Regions from separate parts of the Janthinobacterium sp. HH106 genome, predicted to be linked through region 1. Evidence: predicted binding sites of a transcription regulator. Region 1 holds the regulator's gene; each other region holds the start of a gene.
What was found. The regulator sigma-54, encoded in region 1, starts transcription at its own class of promoters, with help from an activator protein. The targets are predictions, from matches to a motif close to TGGCANGNAANCTGCTTT.

Region 1 (3,186 bases):
CCCTGATCACGGAAGACCCGCAAGGCTACCAGTTCATCACCTTCTGGGCCGATCCCGGCAAGCTGGCCACGTTCCGCCAGAAGCGCGATGGCGCCGGCGACCTGTGGGTCGAAGGCGAAGCGGAGCGCGTGGAATACGACAACAAGACGGAAGTGGTGAAACTGTTTTCCAAGGCCAAGCTGACGCGCCTGGAAGGCACGAAAGTGACCGACGTGGCCAATGGCGCCTTCATCTCGTATGACAGCCGCAAGGAAGTATTCAAGATGGAAAATTCCGACAGCGGCACCAGCACCTCCGACGGCGGCAGCGTGCGCATGGTGATCCAGCCGAAGACCAAGGCGCCCGCGGCGGAGAAAGCGCCTGCCACACCTGTGCCAGGAACGAAATAATGGACAATACCCGTTGCGGCAGCACCCTGATCGTTCGCGGACTGCAGAAAACCTATGGCAAGCGGCAAGTCGTGCATGATGTCTCGCTGCAAGTCGAATGCGGCGAAGTGGTGGGGCTGCTGGGCCCGAACGGCGCAGGCAAGACCACCTCGTTCTACATGATCGTCGGCCTGGTGCCGTCGGATGGCGGCAGCATCGACATCAGCGGCGTGGACATTTCCAGCCTGCCGATCCACCGCCGCGCACAGATGGGCCTGTCGTATCTGCCGCAGGAGGCGTCCGTGTTCCGCAAGCTGACGGTGGAAGACAATATCCGCGCCGTGCTGGAAATCCAGACCGTCGAAGGCCGTCCTTTGAAGAAGGCCGAGATCGAGGAACGCCTGGATAAACTGCTGGCCGACTTGCAGATTGAAAAGTTGCGCGAGAACCAGGCGCTGTCCCTGTCGGGCGGCGAGCGCCGCCGCGTGGAAATCGCCCGCGCCCTGGCCACCGATCCCCGTTTCGTGCTGCTCGACGAACCGTTCGCCGGCGTCGACCCGATCGCCGTGATCGAGATCCAGCGCATCGTGCGCTTCTTGAAGGAGCGCAATATCGGCGTGCTGATCACCGATCATAATGTGCGCGAGACGCTGGGTATTTGCGACCGTGCCTACATCATCAACCAGGGCTCGGTACTGGCGTCGGGACGCCCCGACGACATCATCGCGAACGAGTCGGTACGCCGGGTCTATCTGGGCGAACACTTCCGCATGTAAGCCAATGAAACAATCATTGCAGCTGCGCACTTCGCAGCACCTGGCACTGACGCCGCAGTTGCAGCAATCGATACGCCTGTTGCAATTGTCTACTCTGGAATTGCACCAGGAACTCGAGCAACTGCTGACGGACAATCCCTTGCTCGAGCGCCTCGACGATCCGCTCGACCGTTCGCTGCGCCTGCTGTCCGACGGGGCCTTGAGCTCCACGGCCGCGCCGGCCGAAGCGCCGCCCCAGCCGCCAGGCCAGGAGGCGCCCGCGGCGCCGGCCGAAGCGGAAACCTTTGACGGCGAGGCGGGCGAGGGCCCGGCCGCCGCGGATGGCGGCGACAGCGACTGGAGCGAGGCGAGCCGGGGCAAGGCGCCCGACGACGAAGATTCCCGCCCGCAACTGGAGGCCCATCACTGCACCCTGCGCGAACACCTGATGGAGCAGATGCGCGTGACGGTGCTCGAATTGCGCGACCGCGCGCTGGTCGAGCTGATCATCGACGCGCTCGACGACAATGGCTACCTGGAAGAGTCGCTCGACGACATCCTGGCGCGCCTGCCGGAAGAGCTGGAAATCGATGCCGACGAGATGCGCACGGCCTTGTCGCTGCTGCAAAGTTTCGATCCACCGGGCGTGGGCGCGCGCAATGCGTCCGAATGCCTGGCGCTGCAAATCAAGCGCTTGCCGCACATCGCCATGGTGACGCGGCGCATGGCCCTCGTCATCGTGGAAAAGCACCTGGCCTGGTTTGCCCAGCGCGATTTCAACAAGCTGAAAAAAGCCCTCGATTGCGACGATGAAGACTTGCGTGAAGCGCAGACGGTAATTCGCCAGTGCAACCCGCATCCGGGCGCCGTGTTCGCTGCGGACGTGTCCGATTACGTGGTGCCCGACGTCGTCGTCAAGCGCGCGCGCAATGGCTGGCAAGTGACCCTGAACAACGACGTCATGCCGCGCCTGCGCGTCAATGCCATGTACGCCAACTTGCTCAAGCAGGGCAAGGGCGAGGGTGCCATGGGTGCACAGTTGCAGGAAGCCAAGTGGCTGATCAAGAATATGCGCCAGCGCTTCGACACGATTCTGCGCGTGGCGCAGGCGATAGTAGAAAGACAAAAGAACTTTTTCTCGCATGGGGCTGTTGCCATGCGCCCCCTTGTGCTCCGTGAAATAGCTGATACACTGGGTTTACACGAGAGTACTATCTCGCGGGTAACAACTCAAAAGTACATGCTGACCCCGCACGGCATGTTCGAGTTGAAATATTTCTTTGGTAGCCACGTCGCCACCGAAGCGGGGGGCGAAGCGTCATCGACGGCGATACGGGCATTGATCGTGCAACTGACAGGAGCAGAAGACCCTAAAAATCCTTTATCCGACAGTAAGATTGCGGACATGCTGGGGGAACAAGGCATGGTGATTGCGCGACGTACTGTTGCCAAATACCGGGAAGCGTTAAAAATTCCGCCAGTGAGCCTGCGTAAGTGTTTGTAAGTTTTTTTCGGTTCCTCTGCGGGCCGGATACGATGGACCGCACGAACCCGATCATCTTTAGGAGTGTGTATGAATCTCACCATCAGCGGACATCATATCGAAGTGACACCAGCCATCCGTGAATACGTACAAACGAAGCTGGAGCGCGTGAAACGTCATTTCGATCAAGTTATCGATATCGCCGTGATTCTGACCGTCGACAACCTCAAAGAGAAAGAAAAACGCCAAAAGGCCGAAGTCAACCTGCGTCTGAGTGGCAAAACTGTCTATGTGGAAAGCCTGGCACACGACCTGTATGCCGCGATCGATACCCTGATCGACAAGCTCGATAGGCAAGTGATGAAATACAAAACCAAAGTGCAAGGGCACGGTAAAGAGGCGATCAAGCATCTGCCAGACAGTTCGGAAGAAGAATTCGCCCCCGCCTAAGCGGCCCGCGACTTTCAACCGGCTGTGATCAACTAAGGGCGCACATTGCGCCCTTTTTTGCGTCCAGCGAAACGCAATGTTCGCCGCGCAGGCGCTAGAATGTTTGCACTTTCACTTCTTTCCTGCCTGC
Region 2 (3,186 bases), on a different contig from region 1:
TCATGCCTTCGCCGGCGATGATCTCGGTGGCGCCGCCGATGGCCAGGGTCACGCCGGGCTGGATATCGGGATTGCCCGCCTTGCCGATGCCGAAAATCAGACCGTTTTTCAGGCCGATGTCGGCCTTCACGATGCCCCAGTGGTCGAGGATGACGGCATTCGTGATGACGGTGTCCATCACTTCGGCCGCGCAGCGCTGCGACTGGCCCATGCCGTCGCGGATCACCTTGCCGCCGCCGAATTTCACTTCTTCGCCGTAGATCGCGTAGTCATGCTCGATCTCGATGAACAGTTCCGTGTCGGCCAGGCGGATGCGGTCGCCCTTGGTGGGGCCGAACATCTCGGCATACGCGCTGCGGGGAATGCTGGCCATCTCAATCCTTTCCCGGTGGTGTGTCTTGCAGTTCGCCCATCACTTCGCCGTTGAAGCCGTAAACCTTGCGTTCGCCCGCCAGCGCCACCAGTTCCACCGTGCGCTGCTGGCCCGGTTCGAAGCGCACGGCCGTGCCGGCCGTGATATTGAGGCGCATGCCGTAGGCACGCCAGCGCTCGAAGGCCAGCGCCGGATTGACTTCAAAAAAGTGAAAGTGCGAGCCGACCTGGATGGGCCGGTCGCCCCGGTTGGCCACCACCACGGTGGCCGTGGCGCGCCCCGCGTTCAAGCTGATTTCGCCTTCTTCCAATTGGTATTCGCCTGGGGTCATGAGGGGCTCCTGTCAATGTCGCTTGTAGGGTTACGGTATCGGGTGGTGCACGGTCACCAGCTTGCTACCGTCGGGGAAGGTCGCTTCCACCTGGATGTCGGGGATCATCTCGGCGATGCCGTCCATGACGTCGGCGCGCGAGAGTATCTTGGTGCCGTCCGACATCAGCTGCGCCACCGACTTGCCGTCGCGCGCGCCTTCCATGATGGCGGCGCTAATCAGGGCCACCGCTTCCGGGTAATTCAATTTCAAGCCGCGCGCCAGGCGCCGTTCGGCCAGCAGCGCGGCCGTAAAAATGAGCAGCTTGTCTTTTTCGCGGGGAGTCAGGTCCATGGTTTTCCTTGCGCTTCTTTCCTGATTAAGTGTTCCAGATGCTAAGTGTTCCAGATGCGGGGCACGACGGCGTCGCGTCCCAGCATGGCGGGGCGCAGCAGCTGCCAGGCGGCCAGCATGACGCGGCGCGCCGCCTCGCTGTCGCCGCACAGCAGGCGCACCACCACCAGCGATTTCATGTGCGTGGCGCCAAACGCGGCGCCGGCCGGCACGGCGATGTCGCGCACGGCCGCCAGTACGGCGGAAGAAACAGGCCGGCCGACGGCGATCAGGGTGGCGCATACCGTGTGTCCGCCCAATCCCAGCGGGCTGGCCATCAGGGCGCCGCCGGCAGCCAGCACGCCCTGCTCCCACCACAGCAGCTTGCCGCCGCGGCGGATCTGCACCTGCTGGCTGATGCTGCCCGTATTAAAAATTTCGCCTGCGGCGCTGCGGCCCAGGCAAACGATGTCGCAGCCGATGTAGCCGGCGTCCGCCGCCAGGTCCACCTCATGTCGCAGGCGCACGCAGGCCTGGTCGAAGAAAATGCTTTCCTGCGGCAGCCACTCGATGGCGGCGCCGCTGCCCGCGCGCAGCACGATGTGCTGGCCCGAGACATGGCCGTTGGCGCGGTACCATTTGGCGGCGCCCGGCGACGTGAGCAAAGCGTGTGCGCCCTCGCCCGCCGTGGCGTCGACGGCCAGCTGGTCGCCGCCCACCACGCCGCCGGGCGGATGGATGATGATGGCGTGGCAGACGGCACCGCCTTCCGGATACAGGGGCTTTTGCACGCGCAGGGGGCCCCTGTGCGTGCGCTCGACAAGGCGGCTGACGCCATCGTGCAGCGCGAAGCCCAGGCGCAGGTGCGCCTGCCAGGCGCCGTGTGCGCTGGCTGGTGGAGGCATGACTGGGTGGCTGCTGTCTGGCATGCGGGCAATCGCGTAAATAAGCGATTACCTAAGCAGGATATGTGCCAGCATCAGGTGAAGGAAACGTGAGAATCGTGCACCGCGTTGCAGCGAATGCACCGGCATGGTGCAGCGACCGCACCGCGGCGCTTATGCCTCGGCCATGGCCAGGGTGCGCCGTTCGCGCAGCAAGGCCGTAAACAGTGCCGCGCCCAGGGGGCGGCTGAAATAATAGCCCTGCATTTCATCGCAGCCGTGTTCCGTCAGGAAGGCGACCTGCTCGCGCGTTTCCACGCCTTCGGCGATGACGCGCATGTCGAGGTTGTGCGCCAGCGAGATGACGGAACGGGCGATGGCCGCGTCGCTGCTGCTGGTGGTGACGTCGTCGACGAAGGATTTGTCGATCTTCAGCACGTCGATGGGAAAGCGCTTCAGGTAACCGAGGCTGGAATAGCCGGTGCCGAAGTCGTCGAGCGAAATGCCCACGCCGATGTCCTTCAGGCGCGTGAGGGCCGCCACGGCCTTGTCCGGGTCGCCCATCACCGTGCTTTCCGTGATCTCGATGCCCAGGCAGGCGGGCGCGATGCCGTACTTGCGCAGGGCCGCCTCGACGAAGGGCACCGTGCGGTCCTGCGCGAACTGCTTGCCGGACAGGTTGACGGCCACCTTGATGCTGCCCAGGCCCGCATCGTGCCACACGCGGATCTGCGCGCACACGCTTTCAAGCACCCATTCTCCGATAGCCGTGATCAAGCCATATTCCTCGGCCAGCGCAATGAACAGGCCGGGCGGCACCTTGCCCAGCACAGGGTTATTCCACCGCAATAACGCTTCCGCACCCAGCATGGCGCCCGTGCGCAAGCACATCTGCGGCTGGTAATGCACTTCGAATTCGTCGCGGCCGATGGCGCCGCGCAACTGCTGCTGCATGGCCAGGCGGGCGCGGATATCGCTGCCCATGCGCTCCGTGAAGAAGGCGTAATGGTCGCGCCCCATTTCCTTGGCGCGCACGAGGGCCGTGTCGGCGTGGCGCAGCACGTCGTCGAGGCTGTCGCCGTCTGCCGGGCACATGGCGATGCCGATGCTGGTGGTCAGCGCCAGGCGCTCGCCGTCAACACTCAATTCTTCGCGCAAGCCGGCCAGGATGGTTTGCGCCAGCCCCAGGGTACGTCCCAGCAGGGCATCGTCCTGCAGCAGGATCTGGAATTCGTCGCCGCCCTGGCGCACCACAGTGTCGCCCTCGCGCACGCAGCCGGACAGGA
Region 3 (3,186 bases), on a different contig from region 1:
CGTGGGGGAAGCGGGCCCGCCGTTTTGCCTGCATGGCTTGAACGCCGTGTATCTGCAGGATGTTGGCTGGTACCGCATCGATGCGCGCGGCAACAAGCCTGGTGTCGCGGCCGCCTTCACGCCGCCGCAGGAACAGCTGGCCTTTCCCGTGCTGGCGCCGGAAGAGCGCGATCTGCCGGAAATCTGGCCGGCACCGCTGCCCCAGGTGATCGCCTCGCTGACCTGCCATGCCACGGTGCAGGACGTGGCCGCGCACTTGCCCGATATCGAATTGTTGCCGCTGAAAAAATAATTTCAAGAAAGAAATCATGAAAAAAGTGTATCTTGGTCTGTTCGGCCTGATGTTGCTGGCCGGTTGCGGCGGCAAGGGCGAGAGCGGCGGGCAATCGAGCGCCGCGCGTCTCGATGGCAAGGAAAAAGGCAGCGAGTTTCTTGCCTATGAACACAATGTCAGCGTCGATACGAGCGAGGCGCAAGTGCGGCCCCTGTATGAAAAAGTGGTCGCCGCCTGCAAGGCCGATACGGAAAACGGCTGTCTGCTGCTCGATTCCAGCCTCGACAGCGGCCGCTACGTGCATGCGCGCATCAGCATGCGCGCCAAGCCGGCCGGCATCAAAAAGCTCGTCGCGCTGGTCGCGGCCGATGGCGACGTCACCAGCCAGGGCACCAAGGTGGAAGACCTGGGCCGTCCTGTGCTCGACAGCAAGAAGCGCCTGGAGATGCTGAAACAGTACCAGGCGCAGCTGCAAGACCTGGAAAAGCGCTCTGGCGCGAACGTCGACGCCCTGATCAAGGTGACGAAGGAGCTGGCCAACGTGCAAGTGGAGCTGGAGCAGGCGACGGCGGCCAATGCGCTATTAATGCAGCGCATCGACACGGACTTGCTGAACGTAATGATCAGCGCTGAAGGCAAGCAATCGTTCTGGCGGCCCGTCAAGCGTGCGTTGGGCAATTTCACGGACAACCTGTCGGAAGGCGTGGCCAACGCCATCACGGCCATGGCTTACATCCTGCCGTGGCTGATCGCTTTCGTGCTGCTGTTCCCGCTGGGCCGCAAGGGCTGGCGCCGCTTGAGAGGCTTGCCGCGCAAGGATTAAAGCCTCCGGCGCACCGTTTTACGGCAATTTGAAACCTGGCTGCACAGTCCTTGTGCAGCCAGGTTTTTTTTCGTGCGGCGAGCGCCGCGTGCACCATGGCGGACAGCTGTAGGCGCTGGCACGCATTCTGCTTTAACAACATGGCAGGCCCAGCTCGACCCCACGAACCCATCACAGGAGTCCCCATGTCACGACGCATCATCCTGAAAGCGGCCGCCGCCGGCGCATTCGCCCTGGCCACGTCCACTTATATGCAGGCAGCCCTGGCCGCCGATACGATCAAGGTCGGCATCTTGCACTCCCTGTCGGGCACCATGGCCATTTCAGAAACGTCGCTCAAGGATGTGGCGCTGATGACGATTGCCGAGATCAATGCCAAGGGTGGCTTGCTGGGCAAGAAGCTGGAAGCCGTCGTCGTCGACCCCGCGTCGAACTGGCCTTTGTTCGCGGAAAAAGCGAGACAACTGGTAGCGCAAGACAAGGTGGCCGTGGTATTCGGCTGCTGGACGTCCGTGTCGCGCAAGTCGGTTTTGCCCGTCTTCAAGGAACTCAACAGCCTGCTGTTTTACCCGGTGCAATACGAGGGCGAGGAGCTGGAAAAGAATGTGTTTTATACGGGCGCCGCGCCCAACCAGCAGGCGATCCCCGCCGTCGAATACCTGATGAGCACAGATGGCGGCGGGGCCAAGCGTTTCGTGCTGCTGGGCACGGATTACGTGTATCCGCGCACCACCAACAAGATCCTGCGCGCCTTTTTGAAAAGCAAGGGAGTCAAGGACAGCGATATCAGCGAGGTCTACACGCCGTTCGGCCATGCCGACTATCAAACCATCGTCGCCAACATCAAGAAGTTTTCCACGGGCGGCAAGACGGCCGTCATTTCCACCATCAATGGCGATTCGAACGTGCCGTTCTACAAGGAGCTGGGCAATGCGGGCCTGAAAGCCACGGACGTGCCCGTCGTCGCGTTTTCCGTGGGCGAGGAAGAGCTGCGCGGCATCGATACCAAGCCCTTGCTCGGTCACCTGGCGGCGTGGAATTATTTTGAATCCGTCAAGAATCCGGTAAATACCGCCTTCATCAAGCAGTGGAAGGCGTATGCGGTGGCGCAAAAGCTGCCGAACGCGGGTTCGGTGGTGACGAACGACCCGATGGAAGCGACCTATGTGGGCATCCACATGTGGGCGCAAGCCGTGGAAAAGGCGAAATCGACGGACACGGACAAGGTGATCGCCGCCATGGCGGGCCAGAGCGTCAAGGCGCCATCGGGCTTCACCCTGACCATGGATGCAACGAACCACCACTTGCACAAGCCCGTGATGATCGGCGAGATCAAGGCCGATGGGCAATTCAATGTCGTGTGGAAAACCAAGGAACCGATACGCGCCCAGCCGTGGAGCCCGTATATCAAGGGTAATGAGGGCAAGCAGAAGCTGTAAAAAGCTTGCGCGTCGATTCGTCGCCGCAACCCCAGGCAAAGAGCTGGGGTCAGACCCGGCGGGTCTGACCCCTGTCCTTGTCTTTGGGGGAAGGATACCTATCAAGACATCGGCTTTACTACATGGAATCCATGCACATGCAGCTTCTCCCCAAACTGCTGGTCCTCGCCTGCCTGTTGCTATCCTCGCTGGCGCAGGCCGCCATCCCTCCCGACCTGCTCAAGCCGCTGGCCGGCGACGATCCCGACGCCAGGGTCGCCGCCGTGGCGCAGATAGCCGCCCTGGCCACGCCCGAGGCTGCCAAGGTGCTGCAAGCGCTGCAGGACGACGCCTTGTACGCCGCGCCCGACGGCAAGGTGTACATCGTTGACGGCGAGCAGGCGGTTGACCCGGCAATCGGCCGGAACGTGCCGATGCCCGACGGCATCGATGGCGTGATGGTCAACAACCGCTTGCGCGCGGCCGTGGCAGGCGCCTTGTCGGGTTTGCAGTTGCTGGCGCCGGAGCGCAGCGCCCGCCTGGCCGCCGCGCAAGCCTTGCAAAAGGCGGTCGACCCCGCGCAGCTCCCCCTGATCCGCACCGCGCTGGCGCGGGAAAGCGACGCTGAAATTCAACAACTATTGCAAGTGCTGATCGCCAGCGCCAACCTG
Region 4 (3,186 bases), on a different contig from region 1:
GCCCAGGTTGCCGTCGGGGGCCCAGTTGAAGACGATCTGGCCATGTTCATCGATGATGGTAAACGTCATCGCCATATTCGTCGTGGCCGCCGAGCCCGTGCCGGCCAGGGCATCGAGGTACAACTGCATGAAAGGCAGGGCCTGGAAGTCGAAGGCCAGGGTCGCGCCCGGTTGGCCGACGACGAAATTGACGGTCATCGCGGTACTGGAACCGTTGCGTCCCGAGGCGTCGGCGCTGCCGCCGCCCGTGAGGAAGGTTTCCGCCGCATTCACCGTGTGCGTACTGGTCGAGCCTGGCGGAAAGGGGGGGATTTGCGAGGTGACGATCTGCGCCTCGCCGCGCGCAAACGAGGCCGTGCCCATGCCTTGTTGCGTAAAATCATTTTCCCCCTTGGTGACGGCGCCGCGTGTCGCTTGCTGCGCATCGATCTCGTTGCTGCCGCCGTGGATGACGCTGCTGCCATTGAGCGTGGCGGTGGTGCGCGACAGGTCGATATTGCTGACCAAGGTGGTGGAGCCGGTGGGGTTGCTGATGACGAGGCCAAAGACGCTGGTGTACGAATAGCCATAGGCGGCGGCGCCGGCAGTGCCGCTGCTGCCCAGCAACAGCAAGGCCAGCAAGGCCGTTGACAAGCGGGTACAAGAAAATGTAGTCATGAAAATCCTCATCTGCCGGTCGGCCGCGTTGTAAGGAAAACCGACAGGCTTGCCACATAAAAAAAGGCGAGGAGACTCCCTCGCCTGTAAATCCCCCTGTTGCCTGGTTCAGGCGGCAACCTTGCGGCGGCGGGCATAGCCCAGGCCAGCCAGGCCCAGACCCAGCAGTGCCAGAGTGCCAGGTTCCGGCACCGCCTGTTTCACCAGGTCCACGCTTTCCACCGCATTCAAGGTCAAGGTGTAGTTGCCGGCCGTTAAAGCATTGCTGACGGAGCTGAAGTTGCTGCCGCAGCCCGTACCCACGCCCGTGCCCGTGGGCGTGCCGCAGCCGGAAGGGTCGTAGGTGAACAGGTTGCCGCGCGTCAGGAAATTGGTCGCCAGACTGGTGTTCAGGTTGGCGCCGTCGGCGTTTTCCGTGCCACCGAAGATGCCCGAGCCGATCACGCCATCGGGCGTCCAGTTGAACACCGTCAGGCCCGCCGCATCCGTGATGGTGAAGGTGACGACCAGGTTGGCCGTGGCCGTGGACAACTGGCCGACCGTGCTTTGCAGGAAGACCTGCATGAAGGGCGACGCCAGGAAGTCAAAGCTCAGCGTCGCCGTGGGCGAACCGACGACGAAATCGACGGAAAAACCTGTGGTCGAGCCATTGCGCCCGGAGGCATCGGCCGTACCGGCAGGGCCGCCCAGATGGGCTTCGGCCACGTTCACCACCTGGGTGGAGGTGGAGCCGGGCGGGAACGAAGGGAACTGCGTGCTGACGATCTGCGCATCGCCGCGCGAATAGGTGCCAGTGGGGCCTTGCTGGGTGAAGTCGTTTTCGCCCTTGGTGACGGCCCCGACGTTGGCGCGCGGCGCGTCGAGCGAACCGGCGCCGCCGTTGATGACGCTCACGCCGTTCAGGGTGGCCGTGCTGCGCGAAATCGTGGTGCTGTTGGCCACCGTGATCTGGCCCGTCGGCACGGCGATGACCAGGCCGAAGATGTTGTTGTAGGAATAGCCGTAGGCGCCCGCTTGTGCGCTACCGGCCGCGCACAGCATGGCCAGTGTCGCTGCTGCCGGGAGCAGTTTCAGTTTAGAAAGTTTCATGTCATTCACCTCGTGGTTGAGTGAGTCTGGAAGTCTTGCCTGAGTCCTGTCGGCAGGTGCTCATGGCCAGACTTAAGCGACTTCCATGCCAACGCATGAGGTTCTTTTGAAATCAATGACTTGGCGTGCTTTTGTTGACACAGTGCAGGTGTTGCCGGACGCGTTGTAAGAAAAACCGACGGCGCCCGTCAAGGCTGGCTATCACGGGGCGACGAGCCCAGCAGGGCGTGCAGATGGGGCAGCAAGCGTTGCCCTGGCACATAGTCGCGCATGGCCGTGGCCAGTTGACGCGCGGCCAACCTGGCGCGGCCATCGTCGAGCATGCGCGTGGCGGCATGGCGCAAGGCGGTTTCCTGGAAACGGTCGGCGCGCAGCAGCAGGCCGGCGCCGGCGCCCGCGATGCCGTGCATGTTGAGGAATTGGTCGAGGTTGCCGGCGATGCCGATGACGGGTACGCCTGCCGTCAGCGCCTGCTGGCTGGTGGGGCTGCCGCCGTTGCAGATCACCAGGCTGGCGCGGCGGGCGGCCGCGTCGCCCGGCAGAAAGGGCGCGACATAGGCATTCGGCGGCACGGCATCGACGCGGATGGTGCCGGCCGTGGCCGCCAGCACGGTGACGGGCAGGGGCGCCAGCGCGCGCAGCACGCGCGGCAGCAATTGCCCCTGGCCCGAGCTGCCCAGCGTGACATAGACGATCGGCCGTCCGCTGCTCAGTTCCGGTCGCTGCCACCAGTCCGGCAAGTCGAGCGGCGGCGCCCAGATGATGGGGCCCAGGTAGTCGTGCGTGGGTGGCATGCCATGCGGCGGGAACAGCTGGGGAATATCGGCGTACAAGGTGCGGTCGGCATCCGTATAGATGCGCCGCAGGTCGCTGCCCAGCGATGGCAGGCCATGGCGTCGGCGCACGCGGTTCAGGGGGACGGCATGCGAGGCGAAGGCCAGCGGGCGGATCAGGCGGAACAGGGGATCGGCCAGCCAGATGGGCAGCACGCCCGTCAGGGGCAGGCTGGGCACCGTGTAATGCTGGCGCACCCAGGGACTCCAGTAGGCGTTGCTGACGGTAATGTAGGGAATGTGCTGCAGGCGCGCGCTGACGGAGAGCGACAGGCGAAAGTCGCCGATCACGAGATCGGGCTGGGCTGCATTAAGCAGGCGCAAGTCATCTTCCACGTACGCATGCAAGGTGCTTTCCGTATAGACGGGCTTGCCGTGGGCCAGCGCCTGCAGAAATTGCAGTGATGAAATGCTGTCGATGCGCCAGCGGCGGAAGTGGGCTTGCCTGAAACAAAAGTCATACCCATCGGCGCAGGCAAAGTGCACTTCGTACGCTTCCTCGTCCAGGCCCTGGGCCAGGCTCAGTGGGCGGCCAACATGGGCCAGGGTCACTGCCTCGGCCATAAAGAGGATTTTCTTGCGCGCCATAGGGTCGCTTGCACTCGTG

Region 2: the regulator sigma-54 is predicted to act here: its motif matches at 1,975-1,992, upstream of JAB8_RS09360 (urease accessory protein UreD).
Region 3: the regulator sigma-54 is predicted to act here: its motif matches at 1,214-1,231, upstream of urtA (urea ABC transporter substrate-binding protein).
Region 4: the regulator sigma-54 is predicted to act here: its motif matches at 1,820-1,837, upstream of JAB8_RS04500 (EDSAP-1 family PEP-CTERM protein).

Annotation. Positions count from the first base shown of each region.
Region 1 covers NZ_LRIC01000073.1:81,222-84,407, forward strand. Annotated here, with positions in the region: gene lptA (lipopolysaccharide transport periplasmic protein LptA) at 1-389, shown strand, start outside; gene lptB (LPS export ABC transporter ATP-binding protein) at 389-1,144, shown strand; gene JAB8_RS27095 (RNA polymerase factor sigma-54) at 1,149-2,627, shown strand; gene raiA (ribosome-associated translation inhibitor RaiA) at 2,697-3,056, shown strand.
Region 2 covers NZ_LRIC01000017.1:59,271-62,456, reverse strand. Annotated here, with positions in the region: gene ureC (urease subunit alpha) at 1-373, opposite strand, end outside; gene JAB8_RS09370 (urease subunit beta) at 375-704, opposite strand; gene JAB8_RS09365 (urease subunit gamma) at 735-1,037, opposite strand; gene JAB8_RS09360 (urease accessory protein UreD) at 1,079-1,921, opposite strand; gene JAB8_RS09355 (GGDEF domain-containing response regulator) at 2,075-3,186, opposite strand, start outside.
Region 3 covers NZ_LRIC01000045.1:78,310-81,495, reverse strand. Annotated here, with positions in the region: gene JAB8_RS17150 (transglutaminase family protein) at 1-292, shown strand, start outside; gene JAB8_RS17145 (DUF4349 domain-containing protein) at 309-1,097, shown strand; gene urtA (urea ABC transporter substrate-binding protein) at 1,283-2,536, shown strand; gene urtB (urea ABC transporter permease subunit UrtB) at 2,674-3,186, shown strand, end outside.
Region 4 covers NZ_LRIC01000008.1:38,047-41,232, reverse strand. Annotated here, with positions in the region: gene JAB8_RS04505 (EDSAP-1 family PEP-CTERM protein) at 1-657, opposite strand, end outside; gene JAB8_RS04500 (EDSAP-1 family PEP-CTERM protein) at 766-1,746, opposite strand; gene JAB8_RS04495 (glycosyltransferase) at 1,935-3,167, opposite strand.